Regions from separate parts of the Klebsiella sp. KE9456 genome, predicted to be linked through region 1. Evidence: predicted binding sites of a transcription regulator. Region 1 holds the regulator's gene; the other holds the start of a gene.
What was found. Region 1 encodes Fur, which represses iron uptake genes when iron is present. Its sites were predicted from a motif close to ATAATAATGAGAACNACTATCAA; they were not measured.
Positions count from the first base shown of each region.

Region 2: a site for Fur is predicted at 6,024-6,046, ahead of ftnA (non-heme ferritin). Genes of this name have one in related genera too.

Region 1 covers NZ_JBDYQK010000005.1:157,193-172,547, forward strand. Annotated here, with positions in the region: gene kdpC (potassium-transporting ATPase subunit KdpC) at 1-165, shown strand, start outside; gene kdpD (two-component system sensor histidine kinase KdpD) at 169-2,853, shown strand; gene kdpE (two-component system response regulator KdpE) at 2,850-3,527, shown strand; gene speFL (leader peptide SpeFL) at 3,805-3,909, shown strand; gene speF (ornithine decarboxylase SpeF) at 4,164-6,362, shown strand; gene potE (putrescine-ornithine antiporter) at 6,359-7,678, shown strand; gene pgm (phosphoglucomutase (alpha-D-glucose-1,6-bisphosphate-dependent)) at 7,770-9,410, opposite strand; gene seqA (replication initiation negative regulator SeqA) at 9,443-9,991, opposite strand; gene ybfF (esterase) at 10,176-10,949, shown strand; gene ybfE (LexA regulated protein) at 11,083-11,376, shown strand; gene fldA (flavodoxin FldA) at 11,526-12,056, shown strand; gene fur (ferric iron uptake transcriptional regulator) at 12,483-12,929, shown strand; gene tcuR (tricarballylate utilization LysR family transcriptional regulator TcuR) at 13,056-13,982, shown strand; gene tcuA (FAD-dependent tricarballylate dehydrogenase TcuA) at 14,080-15,355, shown strand, end outside.
Region 2 covers NZ_JBDYQK010000009.1:108,649-124,003, forward strand. Annotated here, with positions in the region: gene ABK821_RS11145 (arabinose ABC transporter substrate-binding protein) at 1-748, opposite strand, end outside; gene ABK821_RS11150 (MFS transporter) at 1,484-2,995, shown strand; gene ABK821_RS11155 (DUF2766 family protein) at 3,045-3,296, opposite strand; gene azuC (stress response protein AzuC) at 3,375-3,458, opposite strand; gene ABK821_RS11165 (MFS transporter) at 3,664-5,085, shown strand; gene ABK821_RS11170 (RpiB/LacA/LacB family sugar-phosphate isomerase) at 5,126-5,764, opposite strand; gene ftnA (non-heme ferritin) at 6,182-6,679, shown strand; gene ABK821_RS11180 (YecH family metal-binding protein) at 6,716-6,955, opposite strand; gene tyrP (tyrosine transporter TyrP) at 7,151-8,362, shown strand; gene ABK821_RS11190 (YecA family protein) at 8,391-9,059, opposite strand; gene emtA (membrane-bound lytic murein transglycosylase EmtA) at 9,251-9,862, opposite strand; gene ldcA (muramoyltetrapeptide carboxypeptidase) at 9,958-10,872, shown strand; gene ABK821_RS11205 (potassium/proton antiporter) at 10,965-12,698, shown strand; gene dadX (catabolic alanine racemase DadX) at 12,715-13,785, opposite strand; gene ABK821_RS11215 (D-amino acid dehydrogenase) at 13,798-15,096, opposite strand.

The sequences.
Region 1 (15,355 bases):
CTATGGCAGGTACCTCGCGTCGCCAGAGCGCGGCAGCTTAGCGTTGAACAGGTCAGCCAGCTGGTCAACGACGCAACGCAAACACCGTTGCTCAGCTTTCTTGGCCAACCTGTGGTAAATATACTGCAGCTAAATATGTCGCTGGATGCGCTGAAGGATAAGTGAAAAATGAGTGATGAGCCGCTGCGCCCGGACCCTGACCACCTTCTGGAACACACCGCCGCACCGCACCGGGGAAAACTGAAAATCTTCTTTGGCGCCTGCGCGGGCGTCGGGAAAACCTGGGCGATGCTGGCGGAAGCGCAGCGGCTGCGCGGTCAGGACCTGGATATTTTGATCGGCGTGGTGGAAACCCACGGGCGTAAAGAGACGGCGGCGATGCTTGACGGGCTCAGCGTCCTTCCCCTGCGCCGCCTTTCCCACCGAGGGCGCTACGTTAAAGAGTTTGATCTGGACGGCGCGCTGGCTCGCCGCCCGGCGCTGATCCTCATCGATGAACTGGCGCATAACAACGCGCCCGGCTCACGTCATCCCAAACGCTGGCAGGACGTAGAGGAACTTCTGGAAGCCGGAATTGATGTCTTTACCACCGTCAACGTCCAGCACCTGGAGAGCCTGAATGATGTGGTCAGCGGCATCACCGGCGTTCAGGTCCGCGAAACCGTCCCCGATCCGTTCTTCGATGCCGCCGACGAAGTGGTGCTGGTGGATCTGCCGCCTGACGATCTGCGGGCGCGCCTGAAAGAAGGCAAGGTTTATATTGCCGGTCAGGCCGAACGCGCCATTGAACATTTCTTTCGTAAAGGTAATCTGATTGCCCTGCGTGAACTGGCGCTGCGCCGCACGGCCGACCGGGTGGACGATCAGATGCGCGCCTGGCGGGGCCATCCTGGCGAAGAGAAAGTATGGCATACCCGCGACGCCATTCTGCTGTGCATCGGACACAACACCGGTAGTGAAAAACTGGTGCGCGCCGCCGCGCGGCTGGCAGCCCGCCTCGGTAGCGTCTGGCACGCGGTGTATGTCGAAACCCCGGCGCTGCATCGTCTGCCAGAAAAGCAGCGACGCGCCATCTTAAGCGCCCTGCGCCTGGCGCAGGAACTGGGGGCCGAGACCGCCACCCTCTCCGATCCTGCGGCAGAAAAAGCGGTTGTGCATTACGCCCGGGAGCATAATCTCGGCAAAATTGTGCTGGGCCGTCCCACAACGCGGCGCTGGTGGCGCAGCGATTCGTTTGCCGATCGGCTGGCGAAACTGGCCCCGGATCTCGATCAGATAGTGGTGGCGATCGATGACCCGCCAGTTCGCCCGCTTAGCAGCTCATCGGACACCCGAACGTTTAAGGATAAGTGGCGGGTACAAATCCAGGGCTGTCTGGTTGCCATCGCTTTATGTGCGCTGACGACGATCATCGCCATACAGTGGATGGTCGCTTTTGATGCCGCTAACCTGGTGATGCTGTACCTGCTGGGCGTGGTGATTATCGCCCTGTTTTTCGGGCGCTGGCCCTCGGTGGTCGCCACCTTTATTAACGTCGCCAGCTTCGATCTCTTTTTTATCGCGCCTCGCGGTACGCTTGCCGTTTCCAATGTGCAATACCTGTTAACTTTCGCCGTGATGCTGACTGTGGGTCTGGTGATTGGTAACCTGACGGCAGGCGTACGCTACCAGGCACGGGTTGCCCGTTATCGCGAACAACGCACACGCCATCTGTACGAGATGTCCAAAGCGCTGGCGGTAGGGCGAAGCAAGCAGGATATCGCCGCCACCAGCGAACGGTTTATCACCTCCACGTTTCAGGCTCGTAGTCAGGTGTTATTGCCGGACGAAAACGGCACGCTAACGCCGCTGACGCACCAGCAGGGCATCACACCCTGGGATGACGCCATCGCCCGATGGAGTTTTGATAAAGGCCTGCCAGCCGGGGCGGGCACCGATACCCTGCCCGGCGTGCCGTATCAAATCCTGCCGTTAAAAAGCGCCGACAAAACGCACGGGCTGGTGGTAGTGGAGCCGGGTAATCTTCGCCAGTTGATGATCCCGGAGCAACAGCGGTTACTGGAAACATTCACCCTGCTGGTCGCCAGCGCGCTGGAGCGCCTGACGCTGACCGCCAGCGAAGAGCTGGCGCGACTCGCCAGCGAGCGCGAGAGCGTTCGCAACGCCCTGCTCGCCGCCCTATCCCATGATCTGCGCACGCCGCTGACGGTGCTGTTTGGTCAGGCGGAAATTTTAACCCTTGATTTAGCAAGTGAAGGATCGCCTCACGCTCGCCAGGCCAGCGAAATTCGCCAGCATGTGCTCAACACTACCCGGCTGGTGAATAACCTGCTGGATATGGCGCGAATCCAGTCCGGCGGCTTTAATCTTAAAAAAGAGTGGCTGACGCTTGAAGAGATCGTTGGCAGCGCTCTGCAAATGCTGGAGCCAGGGCTCTCCCGTCCGGTTAACCTGTCGTTGCCTGAGCCGCTGACGCTGGTGTACGTTGACGGCCCGCTGTTCGAGCGGGTGCTGATTAACCTGCTGGAAAACGCCGTCAAGTACGCCGGTTCACAGGCGGAGATCGGCATTAATGCTCATATTGCAGGCCAGTATCTCCAGCTTGAGGTGTGGGATAATGGTCCCGGCATTCCGGACGGGCAGGAGAAAAGCATCTTCGACAAATTTGCCCGCGGGAATAAAGAGTCGACGGTACCGGGCGTTGGCCTGGGGCTGGCTATTTGCCAGGCAATTGTTGAAGTGCACGGCGGAACGATTTCCGCGCATAATCGTCCGCAAGGCGGAACCTGTTTCCGTGTTACACTCCCGCAGGAAACCGCACCTGAATTTGAAGATTTTCATGAGGATATGTGACCAACGTTCTGATAGTTGAAGATGAACAGGCTATTCGCCGCTTTCTGCGCAGCGCGCTGGAAAGTGACGGGCTGCGCGTGTATGAGGCAGAAACGTTAAATCGCGGCCTGCTGGAAGCTGCCACGCGAAAACCCGATCTCATCATTCTTGATCTTGGCCTGCCTGACGGCGACGGCATCGATTTTATTCGCGATCTGCGGCAGTGGAGCGCAATTCCGTTGATTGTGCTTTCTGCGCGTAGTGAAGAGAGCGACAAAATCGCCGCGCTGGATGCGGGCGCTGACGACTATCTGAGTAAACCCTTCGGCATCGGCGAACTGCAGGCGCGCTTACGCGTGGCGCTGCGACGTCACGCCAGCGGCCCTTCTTCCGAACCCATCGTACAGTTTTCCAGCGTAAAAGTGGATTTAGCCGCACACCTTGTTCGTCGCGATGAAGAGGAGATTCACCTGACGCCGATCGAATTCCGTCTGCTGGCCGTACTGCTCAATAACGCCGGAAAAGTGCTGACTCAGCGCCAACTGTTAAATCAGGTCTGGGGACCGAACGCGGTCGAGCACAGTCACTATTTGCGTATTTATATGGGCCACCTGCGACAGAAGCTGGAGCTGGATCCGGCTCGTCCCCGCCATTTCATTACCGAAACCGGGATTGGCTATCGCTTTATGCCATGAATGGTTATTCATTTTTTTTGATTAAAAATAAATATAATATTTTTTATTATCGACTCTGAATAAATATATTTAACAGAGTGCAGGTCGTCCTTAATAAAATATAAAAACACAAATAATTAACACAAAAACAACAATGCAGTATCTTATCGCTTGTTACAGCCAAAAAACCGGATTAATATTTTATTAATGATCGTTTTTATTGATCATTATCACACAAAAACGGCATCTCACGGATAAAATACCCACACCTTAAACTTATTCAGTAAAGGTAACCAAAATGGAAAATAATAGTCGAACAATGCCCCATATAAGGCGAACAACGCATATTATGATGTTCTCCCACCGTAACAGCTTCGATTTTCATTTCTTTAATGCCCGTTAGTCTTTTGACTAAGGGCACTCCAGCATACAGGTCTTCCTGACTCTCTGTATCGCAGGCTAACGCCTGTATCCAGCGGTGCTCACTCTGCAAATACCTGACATACCTGTGACCGGACAGGCATGGTTTTTTGCATACTAAAAAAAGCAATTACTGATTAATTTATCAGCGGCAGCACTTTGCTTTTTTTCCGGAGCGATCGATTTCTTATTCAAGAAATTGAGGACCTGCTATTACCTGAAATAAAGGAATGAAAAATGTCTGAATTAAAAATCGCCGTCAGCCGTACCTGCCCTGACTGTTTTTCCACGCAGCGAAGTATCGTTAATATTAATGAAAGTAATTATATTGACGTTGCCGCAGTGGTATTGTCTGTCAATGATATTGAATGTGGAAAACTCGATGAGATTGATGCCACAGGCTACGGTATTCCCGTGTTTATCGCGACACAAAATGAAGAGCGCGTTCCGGCCGAATATCTGCCGCGGATCTCGGGCGTATTTGAACATAATGACGCCCGTACGGCTTTCTATGGTCGCCAACTGGAGACCGCTGCCAGCCACTATGAAACGCAACTGCGCCCGCCGTTCTTCCGGGCGCTGGTGGACTACGTAAACCAGGGCAACAGCGCATTTGACTGTCCGGGGCATCAGGGCGGCGAGTTCTTCCGCCGACATCCGGCAGGGAACCAGTTTGTTGAGTACTTTGGCGAAACGCTTTTCCGCTCTGATTTGTGTAATGCCGACGTGGCGATGGGCGATCTGCTTATCCACGAAGGCGCGCCGTGCATCGCCCAGCAACACGCCGCGAAAGTGTTCAACGCCGATAAAACCTACTTTGTGCTGAACGGCACCTCATCGTCAAACAAAGTGGTACTTAACGCGCTGCTGACCCCAGGCGATCTGGTGTTGTTCGATCGTAATAACCACAAATCGAACCACCACGGCGCGCTGTTGCAGGCGGGCGCGACGCCGGTTTATCTGGAAACCGCGCGCAACCCGTACGGCTTCATCGGCGGGATCGACGCCCACTGCTTTGCAGAAAGCTATCTGCGTAAACTGGTCAGCGAAGTGGCGCCGCAACGCGCGCAGGACGCGCGTCCGTTCCGCCTCGCAGTGATCCAGTTAGGCACCTACGATGGCACCATCTACAACGCCCGGCAGGTGGTGGATAAGATTGGTCATCTGTGCGACTACATCCTGTTTGACTCCGCATGGGTCGGCTACGAGCAGTTTATTCCGATGATGGCCGATTGCTCGCCATTGCTGCTGGATCTGAACGAAAACGATCCGGGGATCCTGGTCACGCAGTCGGTTCACAAACAGCAGGCCGGTTTCTCCCAGACCTCGCAGATCCACAAAAAAGACAGCCATATCAAAGGACAGGAGCGCTATGTACCGCATAAGCGTCTAAATAACGCATTCATGATGCACGCCTCCACCAGCCCGTTCTACCCACTGTTCGCCGCTCTGGACATCAATGCCAAAATGCACGAAGGCGTCAGTGGCCGTAACATGTGGATGGACTGCGTAGAGAACGGCATCAACGCGCGTAAGCTGATCCTTGATAACTGCCGTCATATACGTCCGTTTGTGCCCGATCTGATCGATGGCAAACCCTGGCAATCTTACCCCACTGCAGAGATTGCAAACGACCTGCGCTTTTTCCACTTTGTGCCGGGCGAACGCTGGCATGCCTTCGAAGGCTACGCCGAACATCAATACTTTGTTGATCCGTGCAAACTACTGCTCACGACGCCGGGCATCAATGCGCGCAACGGAGAATACGACACCTTTGGCGTTCCGGCGACCATCCTTGCCAACTTCCTGCGTGAAAACGGCGTGGTACCGGAAAAATGCGATCTCAACTCGATCCTGTTCCTGCTGACGCCAGCGGAAGACATGGCGAAATTGCAGCAACTCATCGCCCTGCTGGTGCGCTTTGAGAAACTGCTGGAAGCCGATGCGCCGTTGGCCGAAGTTCTGCCATCAATCTACAAACAGCACGAAACCCGTTACGCCGGTTACACCTTGCGTCAGTTGTGCCAGGAGATGCACGATCTGTACGCACGCCATAACGTCAAACAACTGCAAAAAGAGATGTTCCGTAAATCCCATTTCCCACGCGTCAGCATGAATCCACAGGACGCCAACTACGCCTATCTGCGCGGTGAAGTCGAACTGGTTCGCCTGCCGGAAGCAGAAGGACGGATCGCGGCAGAAGGCGCGCTTCCCTATCCGCCAGGGGTTTTGTGCGTTGTTCCGGGTGAAATCTGGGGCGGGGCGGTGCTGCGTTATTTCAGCGCGCTGGAAGAAGGGATCAACCTGCTGCCGGGCTTCGCGCCTGAACTACAGGGCGTTTACATCGAAGAACAAGACGGATGTAAACAGGTGTGGTGTTACGTCATTAAACCACGCGAAGCACAGAACACCCTGCTGAAAGGGGAAAAATTATGAGCAAAGCTAAAGCCAATAAAATGGGCGTCGTCCAGCTCACTATCCTGACAATGGTCAATATGATGGGCTCCGGGATTATCATGCTGCCCACCAAACTTGCGGAGGTCGGCACCATCTCAATCATCTCGTGGCTGGTGACTGCCGTTGGTTCAATGGCGCTGGCATGGGCTTTCGCCAAATGCGGGATGTTCAGCCGTAAATCCGGCGGCATGGGCGGCTACGCGGAGTATGCCTTTGGTAAGTCCGGCAACTTTATGGCGAACTACACCTATGGCGTTTCGCTGCTGATTGCCAACGTCGCTATCGCCATCTCCGCCGTCGGCTACGGCACCGAGTTATTCGGCACCACGCTGTCACCGGTGCAGATCGGTCTGGCGACCATCGGCGTGCTGTGGCTGTGCACCGTCGCCAACTTCGGCGGCGCGCGCATTACCGGGCAAATCAGCAGTATCACCGTCTGGGGGGTGATTATTCCGGTTGTCGGTCTGTGCATCATCGGCTGGTTCTGGTTTAGCCCGACGCTGTACGCCAGTTCCTGGAACCCGCATCACGTACCGTTCTTCACCGCCGTCGGTTCTTCTATTGCGATGACGCTGTGGGCCTTCCTCGGTCTGGAATCTGCCTGCGCCAACGCCGAAGTGGTGGAAAACCCGGAGCGTAACGTACCGATTGCGGTATTAGGCGGTACGCTGGGCGCGGCGGTGATTTACATCATCTCCACCAACGTGATTGCCGGGATCGTACCGAACATGGATCTGGCCAACTCCACCGCGCCGTTCGGTCTGGCGTTCGCACAGATGTTTACCCCGGAAGTCGGTAAAGTGATCATGGCGTTGATGGTGATGTCCTGCTGCGGTTCGCTGCTGGGCTGGCAGTTCACCATCGCCCAGGTCTTCAAATCCTCGGCGGATGAAGGTTATTTCCCGAAAATCTTCTCTCGCGTAACGAAAGTGGATGCGCCGGTTCAGGGGATGTTGACCATTGTGATTATCCAGAGCGGATTATCGCTGATGACCATCAGCCCATCGCTGAACAGCCAGTTCAACGTGCTGGTTAACCTGGCGGTGGTAACAAACATTATCCCGTACATTCTGTCGATGGCCGCGCTGGTGATCATTCAGAAAGTGGCAAATGTTCCGTCGTCAAAAGCCAAAACGGCGAACTTCGTGGCATTCATCGGCGCGCTGTACAGCTTCTACGCGCTGTATTCCTCCGGTGAAGAAGCGATGCTGTACGGCTCCATCGTGACCTTCCTCGGCTGGACGCTGTATGGACTGGTATCGCCGCGCTTTGAGCTGAAAAACAAACACGGTTAAAAAAAAGCCCGGTAGCGATAACTAACGCTTACCGGGCCCACGATCGTTGTTGTAGGCCGGGCCGCACTACCGCCCGGCACACAAACCGCACTTACGCGTTTTTCAGCACTTCGCTGACAATCTCAACCGCTTCTTTTTCGATCTGCTTGCGGTGTTCCTCACCGAGGAAGCTTTCGCAATAGATCTTATACGCGTCTTCCGTACCAGAAGGTCGCGCGGCAAACCAGCCGTTGTCGGTCATCACCTTCAGGCCGCCAATCGACGCGCCGTTACCCGGCGCCGCCGTCAGGCGCGCGGTGATCGGATCGCCCGCCAGCGTGCTGGCGCTGACCATTTCCGGAGAGAGCTTAGACAGCGCCGCTTTCTGCGCGGAGGTCGCGCTTGCCTGCAAACGGTTATAGCTCGGCGCGCCAAAGCGGGCCGCCAGCTCGTTGTAGTGCTCCTGCGGGTTTTTCCCGGTGACGGCCGTGATTTCCGCCGCCAGCAGGCACATGATGATGCCGTCTTTATCGGTAGACCACGGCGTGCCGTCGAAACGCAGGAAAGAAGCCCCGGCGCTCTCTTCGCCGCCGAAGCCGAAGCTGCCGTCGAACAGACCGTCGACGAACCATTTAAAGCCGACCGGCACTTCCACCAGTTTACGCCCCAAATCGTTCACTACGCGGTCGATCATCGCGGAAGAGACCAGCGTTTTACCGACCGCCACCTCTTTGCCCCACTGCGGGCGGTGCCGGAACAGATAGTTGATCGCGACCGCCAGATAGTGGTTCGGGTTCATCAGCCCAGCCGGAGTCACGATGCCGTGGCGGTCATAGTCCGGGTCGTTGGCGAACGCCAGATCGAACTTATCACGCAGCGCCAGCAGACCCGCCATCGCGCACTCGGAGGAACAGTCCATACGGATTGCGCCGTCTTTGTCGAGATGCATAAAGCGGAACGTCTGATCAACGTGATCGTTAACGATAGTCAGGTTCAGGTTGTAGTGCTTAGCAATACGCTTCCAGTATTCGATACCGGAACCGCCCAGCGGATCAACGCCCAGCGTCAGGCCCGCTTTCTGAATCGCCGCCATATCGACGATATCCGCCAGCCCTTCGATAAACGGCTGCACCAGATCCTGCTCTTTCACATGTCCGGAGGCCAGTGCGGCATCCAGGGAAATGCGCTTCACGCCCTGCAAACCTGCAGCAAGCAGTTCGTTGGCCCGGTTTTCTACCACTTTAGTGACGTTGGTATCTGCCGGGCCGCCATTTGGCGGATTGTATTTGATACCGCCGTCTTCCGGCGGGTTATGAGAGGGAGTAATGACAATCCCGTCAGCCTGTGGCCCGCCGTTTTCATTATGCACCAGAATCGCATTCGAAATCGCTGGTGTCGGAGTAAAACCGTTGTTTTCCTGCACGATGACATCAACACCGTTTGCCGCCAGCACTTCTAGTACGGAAATGAAAGCCGGTTCGGATAATGCGTGGGTGTCCTTCCCGACGTAGCATGGGCCGGTGATCCCGTTCTTCGCGCGGTCTTCGGCAATTGCCTGCGCAATCGCCAGAATATGCTGCTCGTTGAAGTTGTGGCGCGCCGCGCTGCCGCGGTGACCGGAGGTACCAAACTTCACTGCATGTTCCGCGTTGCCTACATCCGGCTTCAGCACATAGTACTGGGCAGTCAGTTGGGCGACGTTAATCAAATCACTCTGTTGCGCAGGTTGACCTGCGCGCTTATCGATTGCCATTGCCTGATCCTTCTGGTGCAAAAGTTAAACAACTAGATCGTACCGCAAACCTTTTCGATCAATTCCGCGGGGAACTGCATTGATTGCATGATATGTTCGATCATGCTGCATTTGCGACCGGTATTGGTATTTGTAATCACCCACCATGGCGTACCCGGAACCTGCTTAGGTTTCGTCTGATTACCGTTTTTCTGTAGCGTCTTCTCATCTTCCGCAAAATAGACGCGGGTACGCCCGTGCAAAGACTCGGTGGCCTCCGCAAACCCTTTGCTGTCTAAAGAATAGAGGGTGGTCAGAATCAGCATGAAACGGTTTACCGCACGCTTTTGTTCAGCGTACTCATCAGACAACAGCAGTTCGCGCATCGCGCGGACTTTATCTTTCAGAGGATTAACGGGTTTCACTTCAACGACAGGCGCTGGCGCGGGAGCCGGAGTAGCTTTCGCTACCGGTGCAGCGGACTGAGGAACGGCGGAAAACTTCAACATGCGCCGTAAAATGTCGGATGCGCTCTCGCCAATATGCTTGGTGTGGCTGGCAATATAGCTATAGAGTTCATCATCAACTTCGATTGTTTTCATCTTAATCCAGTGCGATATCTTTTTCTGAATACAAGTTGTCGGGATTATAGGGGCAAATCCCAACCGCGGATAGCGTCAAACCAGGATGGCGGCAAAACTCGGAAATCTTCCGGTTCTTGCAGCCGAATGGCAGAATGTCCAACATAATACCCTAACCCGACGGAGCGAAAAAAAGAACTTTGCCATGAAATTAAATAGCCGAATACAATCTGCACAGAATCCGCATAATCATCCCCCTGTCGTCCTGGTCCACGGCCTTTTTGGCAGCCTGGATAACCTTGGGATCCTCGCCCGCGATCTGGTCGCCGATCACGATATTTTGCAGGTTGATATGCGAAACCACGGCCTTTCGCCGCGCGCGCCGGAAATGACCTATGCCGCGATGGCGCAGGATCTGCTGGATACCCTCAATGAATGTCAGATAGAAAAAGCGGTCTTTATTGGCCATTCTATGGGCGGCAAGGCGGTCATGGCGCTAAGCGCGCTGGCTCCTGAACGCATTGCAGGTCTGGTGATCATTGATATCGCCCCCGTGAATTATCACGTCCGCCGTCATGATGAAATCTTCGCCGCCATCAATGCCGTAACCGATGCCGGCGCGAGTACTCGCCAACAGGCAGCAGTGATTATGCGCGAGCACCTTCACGAAGAAGGGGTGATTCAGTTTCTGCTGAAGTCTTTTGTCGATAGCCAGTGGCGTTTTAACGTACCGGCTCTGTGGGAGCAGTATGACAATATCGTCGGCTGGCAAACTATCCCGGCCTGGCCTCACCCGGCGCTGTTTATCCCCGGTGGCAACTCCCCTTACGTGACCGATGCTTACCGCGATGCCCTGCTGGCGCAATTTCCCCAGGCCCGGGCGCACGTCATTGCCGGTGCCGGGCATTGGGTGCATGCCGAAAAGCCGGAGGCCGTGATACGGGCAATTCGCCGATATTTGCTCACCCTCGGCGCATAACTGGCTAAAATCTGCCCGACCGCGCGGCAGAATGTCTGCGGTCGTTGGCGCATCGCATTGCCTGATGTATGATGGCGCGCTATCTGCGTCGGCTATACCCGACAGCTTGTTTCCCCCGAAGTCACTCTGAATCATGGCAAAAGAACAAACGGACCGTACGACATTAGATTTGTTCGCAACTGAGCGTCGGCCGGGTAGACCGAAAACCAATCCGCTTTCACGCGATGAACAACTGCGCATCAATAAACGCAATCAGCTTAAACGCGATAAAGTTCGCGGATTGAAGCGCGTTGAGTTAAAACTGAATGCCGATATCGTCGATGAGCTGAATGAGCTGGCCGAAGCCCGTCGTATGACCCGCAGCGATCTGATAGAAGAGATACTGATGAACCAACTGGCGGCCATGCGCAGCCACGATAACGCCTGAAACCTTCAAAAAATAACCTTTCATGTAGCAGAGTGTGCAGTTGGGCGCGATTGCTGTTTCCGCGCCCTTCTCAGTTCTGCTATGATTGCCCTTATCTGCAGGCATTAAGCCATTACCACATCATTAAGTTTCAAGAGGTTATTTTACTCATGGCTATCATCGGCATCTTTTTTGGCAGCGACACCGGCAACACCGAAAATATTGCAAAAATGATTCAAAAGCAGCTTGGTAAAGATGTTGCTGAAGTCCACGACATTGCCAAAAGCAGCAAAGAAGATCTGGAAGGCCACGACATTCTGCTGCTCGGCATCCCGACCTGGTATTACGGTGAAGCCCAATGCGACTGGGATGATTTTTTCCCTACGCTGGAAGAGATAGATTTCAATGGCAAGCTGGTCGCGCTCTTTGGCTGCGGCGATCAGGAAGACTACGCAGAATATTTTTGTGACGCGCTGGGGACTATCCGCGATATCATTGAGCCTCGCGGCGCGACTATCGTGGGTCACTGGCCGACAGCTGGCTACCATTTTGAAGCGTCTAAAGGCCTGGTCGATGATGACCACTTCGTCGGCCTGGCTATCGACGAAGACCGTCAGCCGGAACTGACTAATGAACGTGTCGACAAATGGGTAAAACAGATTTCTGAAGAACTGCATCTTGAAGAAATCAAGAATGCCTGAGTCTGTACCCGTCATACGGTCTGTTGCATCTGCGTTGACAATACTCGCTCATCCCCGGGCCTTGCCCTGCGAGGCCAGCGCAAGCGCTGTTCAAAACGGTTAACCGTTTTGTCCTGCAACTTGAATTAGTGAGGGGATAAACAACATAATCGACAGATTTTTTTGCATTAATAGACAAAAGCAATCAAAGATATAGCTACAAGTTTTTAACTTTTAATCACATATCTGTACAATGTCCTCTGATTTAACGAGGTCACGTAAAGTGCTTTTGCAGCGAATGCCTCGTTTTTGACAGTATACAAGGCCCGATGCTTGCGGTTTTCATTTCGCCATGGCAGTTCTATAATGATACGCATTACATCGGGTTATTCTCTGTATTACTTCCGCTCATGGAAGTAGATCGTTTAGCAACAGGACAGATTCCGCATGACTGACAACAATACCGCATTAAAGAAAGCTGGCCTGAAAGTGACCCTTCCGAGATTAAAAATCCTGGAAGTCCTGCAGGAACCGGATAACCATCATGTCAGCGCGGAAGACTTATATAAACGCCTGATTGATATGGGGGAAGAAATTGGTCTGGCAACCGTTTATCGCGTACTGAACCAGTTTGACGATGCTGGCATCGTTACCCGCCATAATTTCGAAGGCGGTAAATCCGTTTTTGAACTGACGCAGCAACATCACCACGATCACCTGATTTGCCTCGATTGCGGCAAAGTGATCGAATTTAGTGATGATTCCATTGAAGCGCGCCAGCGTGAAATTGCCGCCAAACACGGTATTCGTCTGACTAACCACAGCCTGTACCTGTACGGCCACTGTGCGGAAGGCGATTGCCGCGAAGATGAGCACGCTCACGACACCAAGTAATATGTCGCACTGAAAAGCCAGCCGCATCAGGCTGGCTTTTTTATCTGTTGAACTCGCCCACGCGCTCCCCGCCATCCCTGTGCTAATCTCATGTAAGTTCTGTCTGACCTCTTCCGGAGAATCGAAATGGAGCTTCGCCAGCTACGCTACTTTGTCCGTATTGTGGAAACCGGGAGTATGGGCAGTGCGGCGCTCGATCTTAATATCGGCGTCTCGGCACTCAGCCAGCAGATGACGCGGCTGGAAAACGAACTTGCCATTCGCCTGTTGCAACGCACTTCTCGCGGCGTAACGCCCACCAGTGCCGGACTGGCCTTTTATTCCCAGGCTCAGCTGGCGCTGCGTCATGCTGACGATGCTATTCTCGCCGCGCGGGAAGCGCGTCTCTCAGGACACGTCAGCGTCGGCATGGCCCCCAGCACCGCCTCTGTCCTCGGCATACCTTTTATCCATGCGATGCGGGAAAACTATGCGGATGTGCGTCTGCATCTGGTGGAAAGCCTTTCCGGTAATCTGGAACGGATGATCAATACCCGGCAGATTGATTTAGCCGTGGTGTTCCAGAAAGAGAAAATGCTGCGCTGGAGCGCCAGGCCGATTCTTGAAGAGCGACTGTTTCTGATTGGCGCACACGCTCTGCTGGCTGAAATTTCTGATGAGATCATCACCCCAGCAGAGTTGACCAGTATTCCCCTGATTATGCCCAGTCCCGGTCATGGTCTGCGTGGCAGACTGGAAGCAATTTGTCAGGAAAATGCGTTTCAGGTTGAAATTACAGCAGAAATTGACGGCCTGACCTTGTTGATGCACGCCGTTCGTAGTGGGCTCGGCGCCACGCTACAGCCAGGCGCCGCAATTTCTCATCTTGATAAAGAGGCGCTCAGAGTGATCGGCATCCACAATCCGATACTGAGTCGCCCCAACTTTTTGGTCAGCCTTTCTGATGATGAGCTTACCCCTGCGGGCCTCGCCGCCCGCGTCGTGCTGACGAAGGTCATGCGTCACCTGGTAGATACAGGCGGTTGGCCTGGAGCAACACTTTACGCTAACTAAAGAACTCTTTAGCAGAGCCTCATAGCGCCCACACAACTTATACGTATACATTTTAATTACAAATTTAACAATCAGTTAAATAGTAATGGAGTATACGATGATTGATGTCCTGGTGATTGGCGGAGGCAACGCCGCATTATGTGCCGCCTTGACCGCCCGTGAGAGCGGAGCCTCCGTGCTGCTGCTTGAAGCGGCCCCCCGGGAGTGGCGCGGCGGAAATTCGCAACACACCCGCAACTTACGCTGCATGCACGATGCGCCGCAGGATGTGCTGGTCGAGAGCTATCCCGAAGAGGAGTTCTGGCAGGATCTCCGCCGCGTTACCGAAGGGAATACCGACGAAGCGCTGGCGCGACTGGTGATCCGTACCTCTTCACAATGTCGCGACTGGATGCGCCAGCACGGCGTTAACTTTCAGCCCCCTCTTTCCGGCGCGCTACATGTAGCACGTACCAATGCCTTCTTTATGGGCGGCGGGAAAGCTCTCGTCAATGCCTATTATCGCAGTGCAGAAAAGCTGGGGGTGCAAATTCGCTACAACATGCCAGTGCAGGCGCTTGAACTGCATAACGGCGAGTTCGTGGCGGCACTGGCGGGAGAGGAACGCATTGAAGCTAAAGCCTGTGTCCTCGCCGCCGGAGGATTTGAATCTAACCGCGAATGGCTGCGGGAAGCGTGGGGTGAAAACGAACGCGGCGAGTGGCCAGCGGATAATTTTCTCATTCGCGGCACCCGCTTTAACCAGGGCGTCCTGCTCAAATTTATGATGGATGCCGGGGCGGACATTATCGGCGATCCCTCCCAGTCACATTGCGTGGCGATCGATGCCAGAGCGCCGCTGTATGACGGCGGGATTTGTACCCGCGTGGACTGCGTATCGCTGGGCGTGGTGGTCAACCGTGACGCTGAGCGTTTTTATGATGAAGGGGAAGATTTCTGGCCAAAACGTTACGCCATCTGGGGGCGTCTGGTCGCCCACCAGCCGGGGCAAATTGGCTATTCCATTATCGACAGCAAAGCGATCGGCCACTTTATGCCGCCGGTCTTCCCCGGCGCGCAGGCCAATACGCTGGCGGAACTGGCGCGCCAGTTAGGGCTGGATGGCGAACGCTTAACCCACACCGTAACGCAATACAATAAAGCCTGCCAGCCCGGGCAATTCGACCATACCACGCTGGATAACTGCGCAACGAAGGCGCTGACGCCGCCAAAAACCCACTGGGCACGACCGCTCGACACGCCGCCTTACTATGGCTATGCCTTGCGACCAGGCATCACCTTCACCTATCTGGGACTGAAAGTGAACGCACGCGCCGCAGTGCACTTTGCCGGACAACCGAGCCGTAATCTGTTTGTCGCCGGCGAAATGATGG
Region 2 (15,355 bases), on a different contig from region 1:
TGACGTCAGATGCTTTAAAACCCTGGCCTTCGGTGGCGCGCACGCCGCCCAGCACGGTATTGTCATTCATGCCGACAATCAGCCAGTGTTTTACTTCAGGATGTTGAACCAGCATGGAGTTACCGGCATCAAAAGCGCCGGGGATATCGTTAGATTTGGTTGGCACACGATAGATCTGCTTTTCCGGGAAACCGGCGGCTTTCAGCGCATCCATTGAGCCGGTGGTACGACGGCGGGCGGTATCGAGTTCATCAGCCGTGATCGCCATCACCGCCGTATCCTTCACATCCCAACCCCGTTTCTGCATCTCTTTATACAGCTCCTGTCCCTGACGTGCGCCAATTTCGCTGGCGGCCATCATTACCAGTGGCACGCTGTCCATCGGTTTACCCTTAGCATTGACAAACTGGTCATCGACGGTAATGACTTTCATATCATAGCCGCGTGCCTTAGCGACAATCGCAGGCCCAAGTTTCGGGTCCGGCGTACAGATCACGAAACCTTTCGCTCCGCTGGCCGCCAGACTATCAATGGCGTTCAGGGTTTTCTCGCCGTCGGGTACGGCAATCTTAATCACATCGAAACCTAAATCTTTACCGGCCTTATCGGCAAATTTCCACTCGGTTTGAAACCATGGCTCTTCGGGTTGTTTCACCAGAAAACCCAGCTTAAGCGTCTCAGCCATAGCTGATTGTGACATAACTGCGGCGAGACCAATCGCCGCCAGGGCTTTAGTAAATATGTGCATGGTAAACTCCAGCTTTTATTCGCTCTTATGTAGGGAAAAATCGGAATTAATTTTTAAATCAGACGAAAAACAAGGCATTAGAAAAATCTCGATCATGACTGCCATTGTTAAAACAGTATTAACCGGAAATTATTTCTCCATACGAGAGCGCAATCACATCGCGGAATTACAGTAATTGCGTACATAAAAACAGCGAAAAAAGCCATAAAAAAAGCGCCAATTATCATACAATTGACGCTCATAATAGCAGTATCATCTATATCACCAGCAGGCTTATCCTTGTGGGTACATTGAGTATGCCTCGTATGACTGAGTATGCGAGGCACCTTCCCCAGCAAACAGACTGCACGGTACGCACAAATTCAGACGGAAGGCGAATCAATTTAGTTCTCTGAATACCGCGCGCAGCCAGTGCCGCACCTGCATATTCTGTGTCGACGCTTTAGCGTAAAACAGACGCATTATCACCATCACTATCGTTACTCATCGCCATCGTTTTAAAAACATTTTTCGCTAATAACCCGCTTTTAAATTCAAAAAATGAATTAAAAATTTTTAAACAGATCACATTAATGCGCAACAGACAGGTTATGAAAACTATTGGTGATCTCGATCACATTTAAAACCATAATCTAATAATATAAAAACAGCGTTTCAAAAATTAAAAACTTGGAGTTTATTTTAATGGCAAGATACACGGCTTCAGCCTCTGAAGGGCTGCAGGGAAGACCGATTTTGTTACGCCATCAGTTAGCCTACGGCGGCGGAAATTTACTGGGAAGCGGCGCACTGGCGATCAGCGGCGCGTGGCTACTCTATTTTTATACAACATTTTGTGGGCTGACGCTGATCGAAGCCTCTTTTATTTTCTCCGTCGCCAGCATTATCGACGCAATCAGTAACCCGCTAATGGGGTATCTCACCGATAACTTTGGCAAAACGCGCCTCGGTAAACGCTTTGGCCGTCGTCGTTTCTTTTTATTAATCGGTATCCCGCTGATGATGTTTTATCCACTGTTATGGATAGACGGACTCGGCTTTTGGTACTACCTGTGCACCTACGTGGCCTTTGAAATTATATACACGTCAATTATGGTCCCATACGAAACGCTGGCGACCGAGATGACCGACGATTTCTCGTTGCGGTCGAAACTCACAGGTTACAAAGCGATTTTCGGTAAACTGGCTAACTTTCTGGCGGCATTTATTCCCGGTCAGTACATCCTGCTTTACGGCAAAGAATCCGCTACGCCGTTCTTCCTGACCGGCCTGACCTACGGCGTCATTCTCATTATCGCGATCTCCTGCTTATGGTATTGCAGTTGGGAGCGACCGCGCGAAGAGGAAAACCGCCGCGAAGAGAGAAAAGGATTACTCAATACTCTTCTTATGCTGGCGAAAGATATGCGCTCGACATTTTATCTGCGCGTATTCCGTAAACACCTCGGTATGTATCTGTGTGGGTTTGGCGCCGAATGGCTGTTTGCCTCTATCTTTACCTACTTTGTTATTTTCGTTCTGCAACACGATCCGGCGATGGTCGCCGGTCTTAACAGCCTGAACTCTATTCTGCAATTGATCTCTACCGCGCTGTTTATCGGCCTGTGCGTGAAAAAAGGGTTCAGTAAACCCTACATTCTGGCATTGGGCGTGGTTATCTTTTCCGTGATGCTTTATACGTCGTTATGGTTCTTCCATTTGCCTGCTCACCTGGCCACCATCCTGATGTTTGGTATCACCGTACTGTTCGGCCTGGGTACCGGTGGCGTGTATTACATTCCGTGGACCGTATACACTTTTTTAGCCGATGTTGATGAGATCTATACCGGCCGCCGTCGTGAAGGTATTTATGCAGGGGCAATGACCTTTTCTGGCAAAATTTTACGCTCAATTATCGTCTTCACCATGGGCGCTATACTCAGCTTTTATGGCTTCCAGTCAAAAGCGCATACGCAACCGGAAAGCGCAGTAACCGCTATTGCGGTGGTGTTCTGTGTGGGAGTGATTCTGCTGGCTCTGGCGGCAATTGTCTTTAGTAAGCAGATGAAGCTCGATCGTAAAGCACATATGTTGGTTCTGCAGGAGGTTGCGCGCATTAAAGCGGGGGGAAAAATTGCTGATATCGCACCGGATGTTCGCCTTGTTGTTGAAGATTTAGTTGGCCATCGCTATGAAGAGTGCTGGGGTAACAACAAACTGTTCAGAAATACCGGGGAGACGCCGACCCGCGCCGCGGTTTCCCACTAACCCAATGATATTGCTCCCGCTATCCTGACGATAGCGGGACGACAGACGTTTAGTGCGCGTCTTCCTGCGGGGTAAACTTCAGTTCAATCAGGGCAATGGCTTTTTGCACTGCCCGCAGCGTCACCGGATCGGCAGAGGCGGGATGACTGGCAAAATCGATAGCTTTTAACTGGGTGGTCATTTTTTCACGCACCTCAACAGGGGCAATAATATCAATGACATCAAGAATTTGTTTGATAACTAACTGGCAGGCGACCACGTCGGAAACCAGTTCGTCATGTTCGGTGAGCGGTTGAGACATTTTTTACTCCTTTTTTCAGGAGCATAATAGTAACCTAAATCTTGAGAGATAAAAAAACCTGCCGCAGCAGGTTTTTTATCAGAACATACCGCCAGGAGGTACGTCTTTGAAGGTATTGCAGTAGTTTCTGAAAATGTTTTTCAGGATTTTGCGCAGTTTCATGAGTGACTCCACTTTTTGTTATGCCGATGTTAATCTCTATGTGGTTATAATATGATCTGCATCACATTAAATCAATAGAAATGTGCGCTAAATCACACTTTACCATCAAAATAAATTTAAGAATTAAAAAAAACAAACAAAATCGGATAGTTATAGCAACCATGCCCTGTCGTGGTTCACCCCTTTCTCTTGCAGTGACACAACAATGAGCGCAGATATTTCCTCCAGCGACGACCGTTCCTTTTCCGCCCCGGCATTATTGGTGGCTGGCGCATTTTTTATGGAATACCTGGACGGTACGGTTATCGCTACCGCCCTGCCTGACATGGCGAAAGATTTTGGTGTTGCTGCGGTCGACCTGAACATCGGCATCAGCGCGTATCTTATCACTCTCGCCGTCCTGATACCCGCCAGCGGCTGGATAGCGGACCGCTTTGGCGCGCGCAAAGTCTTTACCCTTGCGCTGGCAATCTTCACCCTGTCGTCCGTTTTTTGCGGGTTGTCAACCAATGTCGATACCTTCGTGGCAATGCGAATTCTTCAGGGAACAGGCGGTGCGCTGATGGTCCCTGTTGGCCGACTGGCCGTTCTGCGTAGCACGCCCAAGCATCAGCTGATTAAAGCCATTGCCACCCTGACCTGGCCCGCGCTGGTCGCCCCCATTATTGGCCCGGCACTGGGCGGATTCATCACGAATTACACCAGTTGGCACTGGATCTTCTTTATTAATGTGCCGATCGGACTCATCGCTATCGCCCTGTCGTTACGCATCATCCCAAATATTCGCGATGAGGAAAGGCGCCCCTTCGATCTTCCAGGCTTCGTTGCTACTGCCGTCGCTATGGTGTGCCTGGTCGCCGCGATGGAGGTTCTCGGCGATCGCCAGCCATTGAGCTGGCAACTGCTGGCGCTGTTGCTACCAGGGTTTGGCTGTATGCTCTTCTCCTTGCGGCATTTTCGCCGGGCAGAGTGCCCAATGGTGCGCCTTGATGCGCTGCAAATTCCCACCTTCCGGGTCACCATGTACGGCGGCTCCCTGTTCAGGGCCTCAATTAGCGCGGTCCCCTTTCTGTTACCCCTGCTGTTTCAGGTCGGATTTGGCATGGACCCGTTCCACTCCGGGCTGCTGGTGCTGGCAGTATTCGTCGGCAACTTAACCATCAAACCGGCGACGACACCACTGATTCGCAGGCTCGGTTTTCGGCGCCTGCTGCTAATCAATGGTGCATTAAACGTACTCTCGTTACTTGCGTGCGCCTTTTTAACCCCACAAACGCCGGTTTGGCTGATCTTTATGATTCTCTATCTCGGGGGCGTCTTTCGCTCAATCCAGTTTACCGGTGTCAGCACGCTCGCTTTTGCCGATGTGCCGTCAGCCCAGATGAGCTATGCCAATACCCTGTTCAGCACGGCTTCACAGCTGGCTGCCGGGCTCGGAATTACCCTCGGAGCAATCGGTATTCGTATTGGGGAAAAATTCAGTGAATGGTTCAGTCTTGCAAATCAGCCGGGGATCAGCTTTCGCCTGTCATTTATCTTTATTGCGCTGATTTGCCTGTTGGGAATGATCGATAGTTTGCATTTGACAAGAGAGGCGGGCAGCAGTGTGTCGAACAAAAAAAAATGAACGGGCCAGCCACGCTGGCCCATGTTAAGTTGACTGAAGATCAGCCGACAATCTGACGAACAAACGCTTCGATCTCTTTATCCTGGCAGTTTTCAAAGAAGCACTGCTGGAAGCGCGGACCGGAAACAGCGGTTTTCACCAGTTCGGGATCGATCGCACGCAGTGTATCCAGATAGTTATCTTTCACAACAGCGGCTTTAACGGTGTTCAGTATTCCGGCATTGCGAACCTGCGGTTCTTTACGTTCAGGCGGATAACCTTCACCTTTACGGCCAGTAAACGCTTTCTCAAAGATAAAGCGAACGTTCAATTCGGCTCCCCAGCCAAAACCTTTTGCAAACGGCAGAGAAAGCGCATTCCCGTTGTTGATCTGCGCAAAAAGGAAAGCGTCAGCCGGATCGATACAGTAGCCGCAAACCACTCCCGGATGAATATTCAACGACATCATGGCCCCCTGGCCGGTACCACAGCCGGTAACTACAAAATCTACCGCTTTCGAGTTCAGCAAAATGCTGGCCATAATACCCAAATGAATATAAGTCAGGTGGTGGTCGTTTTCATCGCTCATACCGACGTTGTAAACCGGGAAGCCTTTTTCCTCAGCAACGGCGTTTAACTCATTGAGGATAATGGCGTTTTTGTTCGCCTGGCTATTTTCCATCATCAGTGCGATTTTCATGCTTTACTCTCCTGAATGCTGTGCGGGTTCGCCCGCGATAGTTCGTTAGCGTTGCCCTTAACGATAGCACCACATAAACATACTTTCAAATTTTATGAAAAGTTGTTTTATAAATTGCATATCCCCTCACACTTTTCATTCTCCCCCCTGCACAGCCTGACTCTCCCCGTTGCTGCTCAAACCATTTCCGACGTGTTGTCTGCGGGTGCCCGTTTTTAGCACGAGATCTGCGGTGATAATGAATAACGTGAAATATTAAATTAAAACCATTCTCATTATTCATTAAAGTGCCAATGCGTGTTATTCCCATTTGCATTATTAATAAATCATTTTATTAATTTACTTTTTGCAAATAAATTAATAACAAATTATAGTGACGACAAAATATGCTTTTATTTTATTTGCGGAGAAAACCTGATGCTAAAAACAGAAATGATCGACAAGCTCAATGCACAGATGAACCTTGAACTTTACTCCTCTCTGCTTTATCAGCAAATGAGTGCATGGTGCAGCTACCACAGTTTTGAAGGCGCCGCGGCATTTCTGCGTCGCCACGCGCAGGAAGAGATGACCCATATGCAGCGCCTGTTCGATTATCTGACGGATACCGGTAGCCTGCCCTGCATCGCAGCTATCGAATCACCGGCGGCGGAATATGCTTCACTGGACGAACTCTTCCGCGCCACCTATAAACACGAACAGTTAATTACGCAGAAAATTAACGAACTGGCGCATGCGGCGATGACCGGTCAGGATTATCCGACCTTTAATTTCCTGCAATGGTACGTTGCAGAGCAACATGAAGAAGAGAAACTGTTTAAATCTGTTATTGATAAACTGACCCTCGCAGGAAAAAGCGGCGAAGGTCTGTACTTTATTGATAAAGAACTGGCAACGCTCGATACGCAGAATTAAGCAAAATAATGGCGACGTGTAACAAACGTCGCCGTATTAATGATGGCAAATTTTACTTTCATGGGTATTAAACCCATTTTCTCTGGCAATAAACTTACCCTTTTTCTGCAAAAACGCCACCAGTTCCGCCGCACTCAGCCCCTCAGCCGAACAGGTATGGAATCGCGCCTCCGTGCCGAAACGCGCGGTAATCGCCGCCTCCAGGCTGGCGGCAGTATAAGGCTCACCTGACGCGAGCATCATTTGTAAAACTTCGTGGCCATGAATTGATTGCATAATGTCTCCCGTAAAACACAAAGCATAAACTCGTCGGGATAAGCGATTCTTGCGCCAGCGCAGCTTTAACGCAAAATCGCGACATCCGTAAACCAATCATTACACCCCCTGTACCACTGGTTTGACGAACACGCGGATTTCACATACCCTGCGCGGCATAATCAATTGTGTATTCCGTTATGGATAGATGAAAGCGTGAAGAATCGCACTCTTGGTAGTATTTTAATCGTCGCCGGGACCACTATCGGCGCCGGAATGTTAGCGATGCCATTAGCATCGGCAGGCGTCGGTTTCGCCGTTACGTTAGGTTTGCTCATCACGCTTTGGGCGTTGATGTGCTACACCGCGTTATTGTTGCTGGAGGTTTACCAGCATGTACCGGCTGACATGGGGCTGGGCTCTCTTGCGGCCCGCTATCTGGGGTGTTATGGGCAATGGGTAACCGGTTTTTGCATGCTGTTCTTATTGTACGCCCTGACCGCCGCCTATATAAGCGGGGCTGGCGAACTACTGGCCGCGAGTCTCAATCAGTGGCTGAACTGGACCCTGTCGCCTGCTGTCGGCGTTGCGCTGTTTACCGGCATCGGCGGGACGGTGGTGTGTATCGGAACATCGCTGGTCGACCTTTTTAACCGTTTTTTATTCAGCGCCAAAATTATCTTCCTTGCGGTTATGCTGGCGCTTCTCCTGCCGCACATTCATCAGATGAACCTGTTGACTCTGCCCTTACAACAAGGGCTGGCGCTATCGGCAATACCGGTGATGTTCACTTCTTTTGGCTTTCACGGCAGCATACCCAGTATCGTCAGCTACCTTAACGGGGATGTTCGAAAGCTGCGTCGGGTATTTATTATCGGTAGCTTTATTCCGCTGGTCGCCTATATTTTCTGGCAACTGGCGACCCTTGGCAGTATTGATTCGACCACCTTTACCCACCTGCTGGCAAAAAATGCCGGGCTTAACGGACTGTTAGAAACAATCCGCGAAGTGGTGGTTTCATCGCACGTTGAAGTGGCCGTCCATCTGTTTGCCGATCTGGCGCTGGCTACCTCATTCCTCGGCGTAGCGCTTGGGTTATTCGACTACCTGGCCGATCTGTTTCAACGTAACAACAGCGTCAGCGGACGTATACAGAGCGGTGCAATCACCTTTCTGCCGCCTCTGGCCTTCGCCCTGTTCTACCCGCGCGGGTTCGTAATGGCTTTAGGTTATGCCGGTGTCGCGCTGGCGGTACTGGCGCTCATGCTCCCTGCATTGCTGGCCATCAAGAGCCGTAGACAGCATCCTGATGCCGCGTGGCGAGTGGCCGGAGGGACCCCGGCTCTGTGGCTGGTTCTGCTGTGCGGGATCGGTATCGTGGGCATTCAGTTCGCTATTGCCACGGGGTTGCTGCCTGCGGTGGGGTAATCTTCAGGGGCCTGTGCGGCCCCTGATTTTATTTCGCTAAGCAGCACTGTTTGTATTTCTTGTTGCTGCCGCAGGAACAAGGATCGTTGCGCCCGATCTTCGCCTCATTTCTGACCGGCTGTTGACCCGCTATGGGCTGAGCATGCTCGGTCCAGTAGTTATAGAGCGCCAGAGCCGCCGGACGAATTCGCTCTACGCTGGCGACAAACTCGTCAGCAGATAAGTTATCAAGCGCCTCAAAGTGCGCCTCGGAGCCATGCAAAGCGATAGCATCCAGTTCGGCCTGCAACGGTGCCGGTAAGGCGGACCAGTCGCTCAGGCCCACACCGCGCATATAGCCGAAGCACCACTCTTCGACGATAGTCAGTTCCTGCCCTTGCTCTTCACGGCTGCCAAACATCGGCTCAAACTGATCGGGGTAATCGCTTAGACGCTCCGCAATATCGCTCATCTGCCGCAGCGTCAGATCCACAAATCGGTTCCGTTCCCGGTCGTTAGCCCAGCGCGGTACGTTATCCGCCCCTCCCCAGATAGCCAGCAGGCACTGCGCGGGTTCGATCTCCGTCGGCCCGGAGAGAATCGCCGTCAGCAATCCATCAAGTTCGGCAACATCAAGGATGGTGCCTTCTTCAGCATATTTCGACAGGATCTCGTCCAGCCATTCAATTTCGCTTTCATTCAGGGGTCCGCTGTTCATAACCAGGCTCATGCTCGTAGAAAAATGGCGCTTACAGTAGCGGAAATAGCGCGAGAAAACTACCTGACATGGCGCATTCGGCGGCAGTGCCTCTTTTCCGGCAAACGGACTGAAAGGGAAAAAGGCCTCAGTCTGACGATAAGGAAGGAAAAATTCCTCCCCGCAATACAGCCTGCGGGGAGAATGCGGGATTACATGGCATCCAACGCTTTCTGTAATTTCCAGATATAACGCGGGGCCTGTGGTGCCGGATGTTTTTTCACAACGTGCTCAAAGAAGTCATCCGCATCCATCTCATTAATTTCGTCAATCGCATCCTGCCGACTCGACGAGAATGTCCGCAGCAGCGCCCCCGCGCCATTGGCATAGGCGACCACCAGCGCATAGCGCATCACCTGCGGATCTTTAATCCCCGCCAGCGGACCGGTTTCAAGAATGCTCAGATACGCGGCCCCCATGGAGATATTGCGCTCAGGATTTTTCAGCTCGCTCACTGAAGGAACGCCGCTCCAGCCCATCCGCCGGTACACATCACGACCTGATGTCGATGGTTTCAGTTGCATCAGGCCAACCGCGCCAGATTGACTGATAACCGTCGGGTTACCGCCGGACTCAATGGCGATAATCGCGGTGATCAACTGCGGATCCACTCCCCACGCCGCACCGGCTTTTTCACTGACGGGCATCCACTGCATGGCTCGCTTAACCGGGATTTCCGGGTTCCACGGCGGATTACGATAATCTTGTTTTGAGCTACAACCGGCCAGCAAGACCAGTAAAAACATACACCATCTCAATTTCACACATCGATCCTTATTGGCTGAAGTTTGCCGCGCGGTGATGACAATAAACGCGCCAGGCGGCATGATAACCCTTTCATTCTTAGCAAGGAATTGTCATGTCCCAGTTTTACCTCATCGCCCCCTCCGGTTATTGCAGCAACCAGCAGGCGGCTAACCGCGGCGTACAACGTCTGCAGGAGGCTGGACATCAGGTCATGCATCTGGAGGTAATCCCCCGCCGGGAACGGCGTTTCGCCGGAACGGAACATCAACGACTCGCCGATATCAACCATCTTGCAACGCTGGACGGTAAAAACCGTATTGTGCTGGCGGTTCGCGGCGGCTATGGCGCGACTCGCCTGCTGCCGCACATTGACTGGCAGGCGCTGATCGCCCGCCAGCAGCGGGATCCGCTGCTCATTTGCGGCCACAGCGATTTTACCGCCATTCAGATGGGCCTACTGGCAAAAGGAGACGTCATCACTTTTAGCGGACCGATGCTGGCTGGCAATTTTGGCGCGGAGACGCTAAACGAATTTACCCGGCACCATTTCTGGCAGGCGTTGCGTAGCCCGGCGTTTACCCTGGAATGGCACGGTGATGGGCCAGACTGCCGCGCCGAAGGCACCCTGTGGGGCGGCAACCTGGCCATGCTGACATCGCTTATTGGTACGCCGTGGATGCCGCAGATTAGCGACGGAATTCTGGTGGTCGAAGATATTAACGAACATCCCTTCCGGGTCGAAAGAATGCTATTGCAGTTGCTTAATAGCGGTATTCTGGCGCGCCAGCGGGCGATTATTTTAGGCAGCTTCAGTCAGGGGAATGCTAACGACTATGATGCCGGATATGACCTGCCGGTGGTATACGATTACCTTCGCGCACAGCTTAACATTCCCGTTATTTCGGGGCTGGAATTTGGTCATGAGCAGCGCACCGTCACGTTGCCGCTGGGCGCCAGAGGACAACTGGTCAACAACACATCCATCACAACATTGCGCATCAGCGGCCACCCGGTTCTGACGGAATAAAAATTCCTCTAACGCATATCCTGATTAGCGTGAGATTGTTAAAATGGTGTAGTTTTTAATTCATATTCATGCCGGTAAGGAGTACGTCAACATTGGACGCCGCTGCGGTCATCAATTTGTTTATCCTGGGTTCTGTTTTAGTAACCAGTAGCATCTTATTAAGTTCTTTTTCCTCACGCCTCGGCATCCCCATTCTGGTTATCTTTTTGGCCATCGGGATGCTGGCGGGCGTTGATGGTATCGGCGGTATTCCTTTTGACAACTATCCATTCGCTTATATGGTGAGCAACCTGGCGCTGGCGATCATTCTGCTGGATGGCGGGATGAGAACCCAGGCCAGCTCCTTTCGCGTTGCTCTGTGGCCTGCGCTTTCACTCGCCACGGTGGGCGTTCTGATTACTTCCATTCTCACCGGTGCGATGGCGGCCTGGTTATTTCATCTCAATCTTATTGAAGGCATGCTGATCGGCGCAATCGTTGGCTCCACCGATGCGGCTGCGGTGTTTTCATTGCTCGGCGGTAAGGGCCTGAACGAACGCGTCGGCTCCACGCTGGAAATTGAATCCGGCAGCAACGATCCGATGGCGGTGTTCCTGACCATTACGCTTATTGAGATGATCGAACAGCATCAGACTGGCCTGAGCTGGCTGTTCGTGGTCCATCTCGTGCAGCAGTTTGGATTAGGTATCGCCATTGGTCTGGCAGGCGGTTATCTGCTGCTGCAGATGATCAACCGCATCGTACTGCCAACTGGTCTTTATCCCTTGCTGGCGCTGAGCGGCGGGATCATGATTTTTGCCGCAACCACATCGCTGAATGGCAGCGGCATCCTTGCGGTTTATCTGTGCGGCTTCCTGCTTGGTAACAGGCCGATTCGCAACCGCCACGGCATCCTGCAGAACTTTGACGGTCTGGCATGGCTGGCGCAGATTGCCATGTTCCTGGTACTCGGTCTGCTGGTGACGCCATCCGATTTATGGCCCATCGCTATCCCGGCGCTCATTCTGTCGATGTGGATGATATTCATCGCCCGCCCGCTATCGGTATTTGCCGGTCTGTTACCCTTTCGCGGCTTTAATCTCCGCGAACGGATGTTTATCAGTTGGGTCGGTCTGCGTGGCGCGGTGCCAATTATTCTCGCCGTCTTTCCGATGATGGCCGGTCTGGAAAACGCGCGGTTATTCTTTAATGTGGCCTTCTTCGTTGTCCTGGTCTCGCTGCTTTTGCAGGGCACGTCGCTATCGTGGGCGGCAAAAAAAGCCAAAGTCGTCGTGCCGCTGGTGGGGTATCCCATTTCCCGGGTGGGGCTGGATATTCATCCGAAGAACCCGTGGGAGCAGTTTGTTTACCAGCTTAGCGCCGAGAAATGGTGCGTCGGCGCGGCGCTACGCGACCTGCATATGCCACCTGAAACGCGTATTGCCGCGCTGTTTCGCGATAATGTTCTGCTGCACCCGACGGGCAGCACGCGGCTGCTGGAAGGGGATATTCTCTGCGTTATTGGCCGCGAACGCGATTTGCCGGCGCTGGGGAAATTGTTCAGTCAGTCGCCGCCCGTGTCGCTTGATCAGCGCTTCTTCGGTGATTTCATCCTTGATGCGGATGCAAAATTCGCCGATGTGGCACAAATTTACGGTATCGACGGCGGCGAAGAGTTCCGCGAGCATCAGCATTCACTCGGGGATGTCATTCAGCAGTTGTTAGGCGCCGCCCCGGTTGTCGGTGACCAGGTGGAGTTTGCCGGAATGGTGTGGACGGTGGCAGAAAAAGAAGAAGATCACGTACTCAGAGTCGGTGTCCGTATGGCGGAAGGTGAGACGGAGTGATCCGTCTCACCTTCCGTTACGCTGTCACAACCGGAACGCGCGGCGCCAGAGCGCACATTAATTCATAGCCGACGGTGCCGCAGGCGGCGGCAACGTCGTCAATTTTAATCTCTTTGCCCCACAGCTCAACCGGCGCGCCAATCCCCGCCTGTGGGCAAGGGGTTAAATCAACCACCAGCATATCCATTGAGATGCGCCCTACCGTGGTGGTACGCACACCGTCAACCAGTACCGGCGTGCCGGTCGGCGCCAGGCGAGGATAGCCATCCGCATAGCCACAGGCGACGATTCCGATTCTCTGTTCTTGCGTCGCTTTCCAGATCCCGCCATAGCCTACCGCGTCTCCGGCCTTCAGATTCTGCACGGCAATAATCTCGCTGCTTAGGGTCATCACGGGTTTCAACCCGGTATTGGCCACATCCTGCCACAGGCCGGAAGGTGAAGCGCCATACAACACGATACCCGGTCTTACCCAATTATAATGGGTTTCCGGGTGCCATAACGTGGCGGCGGAATTTGCCAGCGAGCGCGGGCAATCGAGACCTTCCGCCGCCTGTTCGATACGGCGCATCGGTTCCACAATGCCTTCCGCTTTTTCCGCTTCAGCAAAGTGCGACATTAACGTCATGTCACTGACGTTATCGAGTGCCCGCAGTTGCTGCCAGACAATCGGCAGACGTTCCGGCATAAAGCCCAGCCGATTCATCCCGCTGTTCACCTTAACGTAGATATCAAGCGGCGCATGCAGTTTCGCCTGCTGAAGCGCCTTGATTTGCCAGTTGCTGTGTACGCTGGTTGTCAGACGATATTTATCAAACAACACCAGTTCATCGGCATGGAAGAAGCCTTCCAGCATCAGTATCGGCCCTTTCCAGCCCAGCTCGCGCAGCAGGATCGCCTCTTCCAGATTCAGCATCGCAAACCCCTCAGCGGCGCTCAGCGCGCCCCAGACTCTCGCCAGACCGTGGCCATAAGCATTTGCTTTGACCACCGCCCACAGGCGCGAGCCGGGCGCGGCGCGGCGAACAATTTGCAGATTTTGCCGCAAAGCTGAGAGATCAATACTGGCCTTTACAGGACGGGACATAAAAACTCCTTGTTAATTATGAACACCGTGCAAATGTCGGGCACGAGCCGGGGAAAACCCACGCTGATAGCGAGTGACCGCAAGATCGTCATACGGAATCGCCGGGGTTCGTCCGGAGATCAAATCGCTAAGCAGTTGCCCTGAGCCACAAGCCATGGTCCACCCTAACGTGCCATGCCCGGTGTTGAGCCACAGATTTTTATACGCCGTACGGCCTACCACCGGCGTACCATCCGGCGTCATCGGCCGCAATCCGGTCCAGAAGGTCGCTTGCTCAATATGACCGCCACGGGGGAACAGATCGCGTACCACCATCTCCAGAGTCTCACGCCGCGACGGCAGCAGTGTTTTATTAAAACCGACAATCTCCGCCATGCCCCCGACGCGAATACGCTTATCGAAGCGGGTTATGGCGATTTTGTAAGTTTCATCCAGAATAGTCGATACTGGCGCGCCGTCTTCTTCCGCCAGCGGAATCGTGAGTGAATAGCCCTTCAGCGGATAAACCGGAATATCCACCCGCCCTTTCAGCATAGCCGTTGAATATGAACCTAATGCCATAACGTATGCATCAGCTTTGATGATTTCAGACCCGCATTTCACACCGGAGATCTGCTCCCCTTCATATAACAACGCATCCGCTGCCGTATTAAATCTGAAGGTCACCCCCGCCTGCTCCGCCATCGCCGCCAGACGCGTGGTAAACAGCTGGCAGTCGCCGGTTTCATCGTTGGGTAAACGTAAACCGCCGGTCAGCTTATGACTGACCTCGGCGAGCCCGGGTTCAACCTCCCGCAGATGCTGCGCTTCCATCAGTTGATAAGGCACACCCGCCTCTTGCAGCACGGCAATATCACGGGTGGCGTTTTCAAACTGTTTAGCCGTGCGAAAAAGCTGCAGAGTCCCGCCCTGGCGGCCTTCATACTGGATACCGGTACTTTCACGCAGCGCTTTCAGGCAATCGCGGCTGTATTCGGCCAGACGCACCATGCGTCCTTTATTCTCCATGTAGTGACGGGTATCGCAGTTGCGCAGCATCTGCCACATCCATCTCAACTGGAACTGCGTCCCGTCAAAACCAATCGCCAGCGGCGCATGACGCTGGAATAGCCATTTGATTGCTTTCAGCGGCACGCCAGGCGCTGCCCACGGCGCAGCATAGCCCGGAGATATCTGTCCGGCATTTGCAGCGCTTGTCTCCTCAGCGGCTCCCGGCTGACGGTCAATTACCGTCACCTGATGTCCTGCCTGGCTTAAATACCAGGCGCTTGCGACCCCAACGACCCCACTTCCCAGTATAACGACGCGCATATCGGCTCCGTAATCGTTAAAGAACAATCATCTAATTACAAATTGATAACCCAGATGAAAATATTATTCAACATACGCTTTATTTATGATGACCCGCTTCACAGGATTCACCGCCAGTAGTGGCCCCACTGATTTACAATCTCCTGCTACGCTCCCTTTTTCTTCAGAATAAAATTCTGATTAAAGCGCAAAATAACGCCTTTAAGATTGTGAAATCGCGAAGAAAAGAAATTGCTCATCAACGCAGTTTACGGCACCG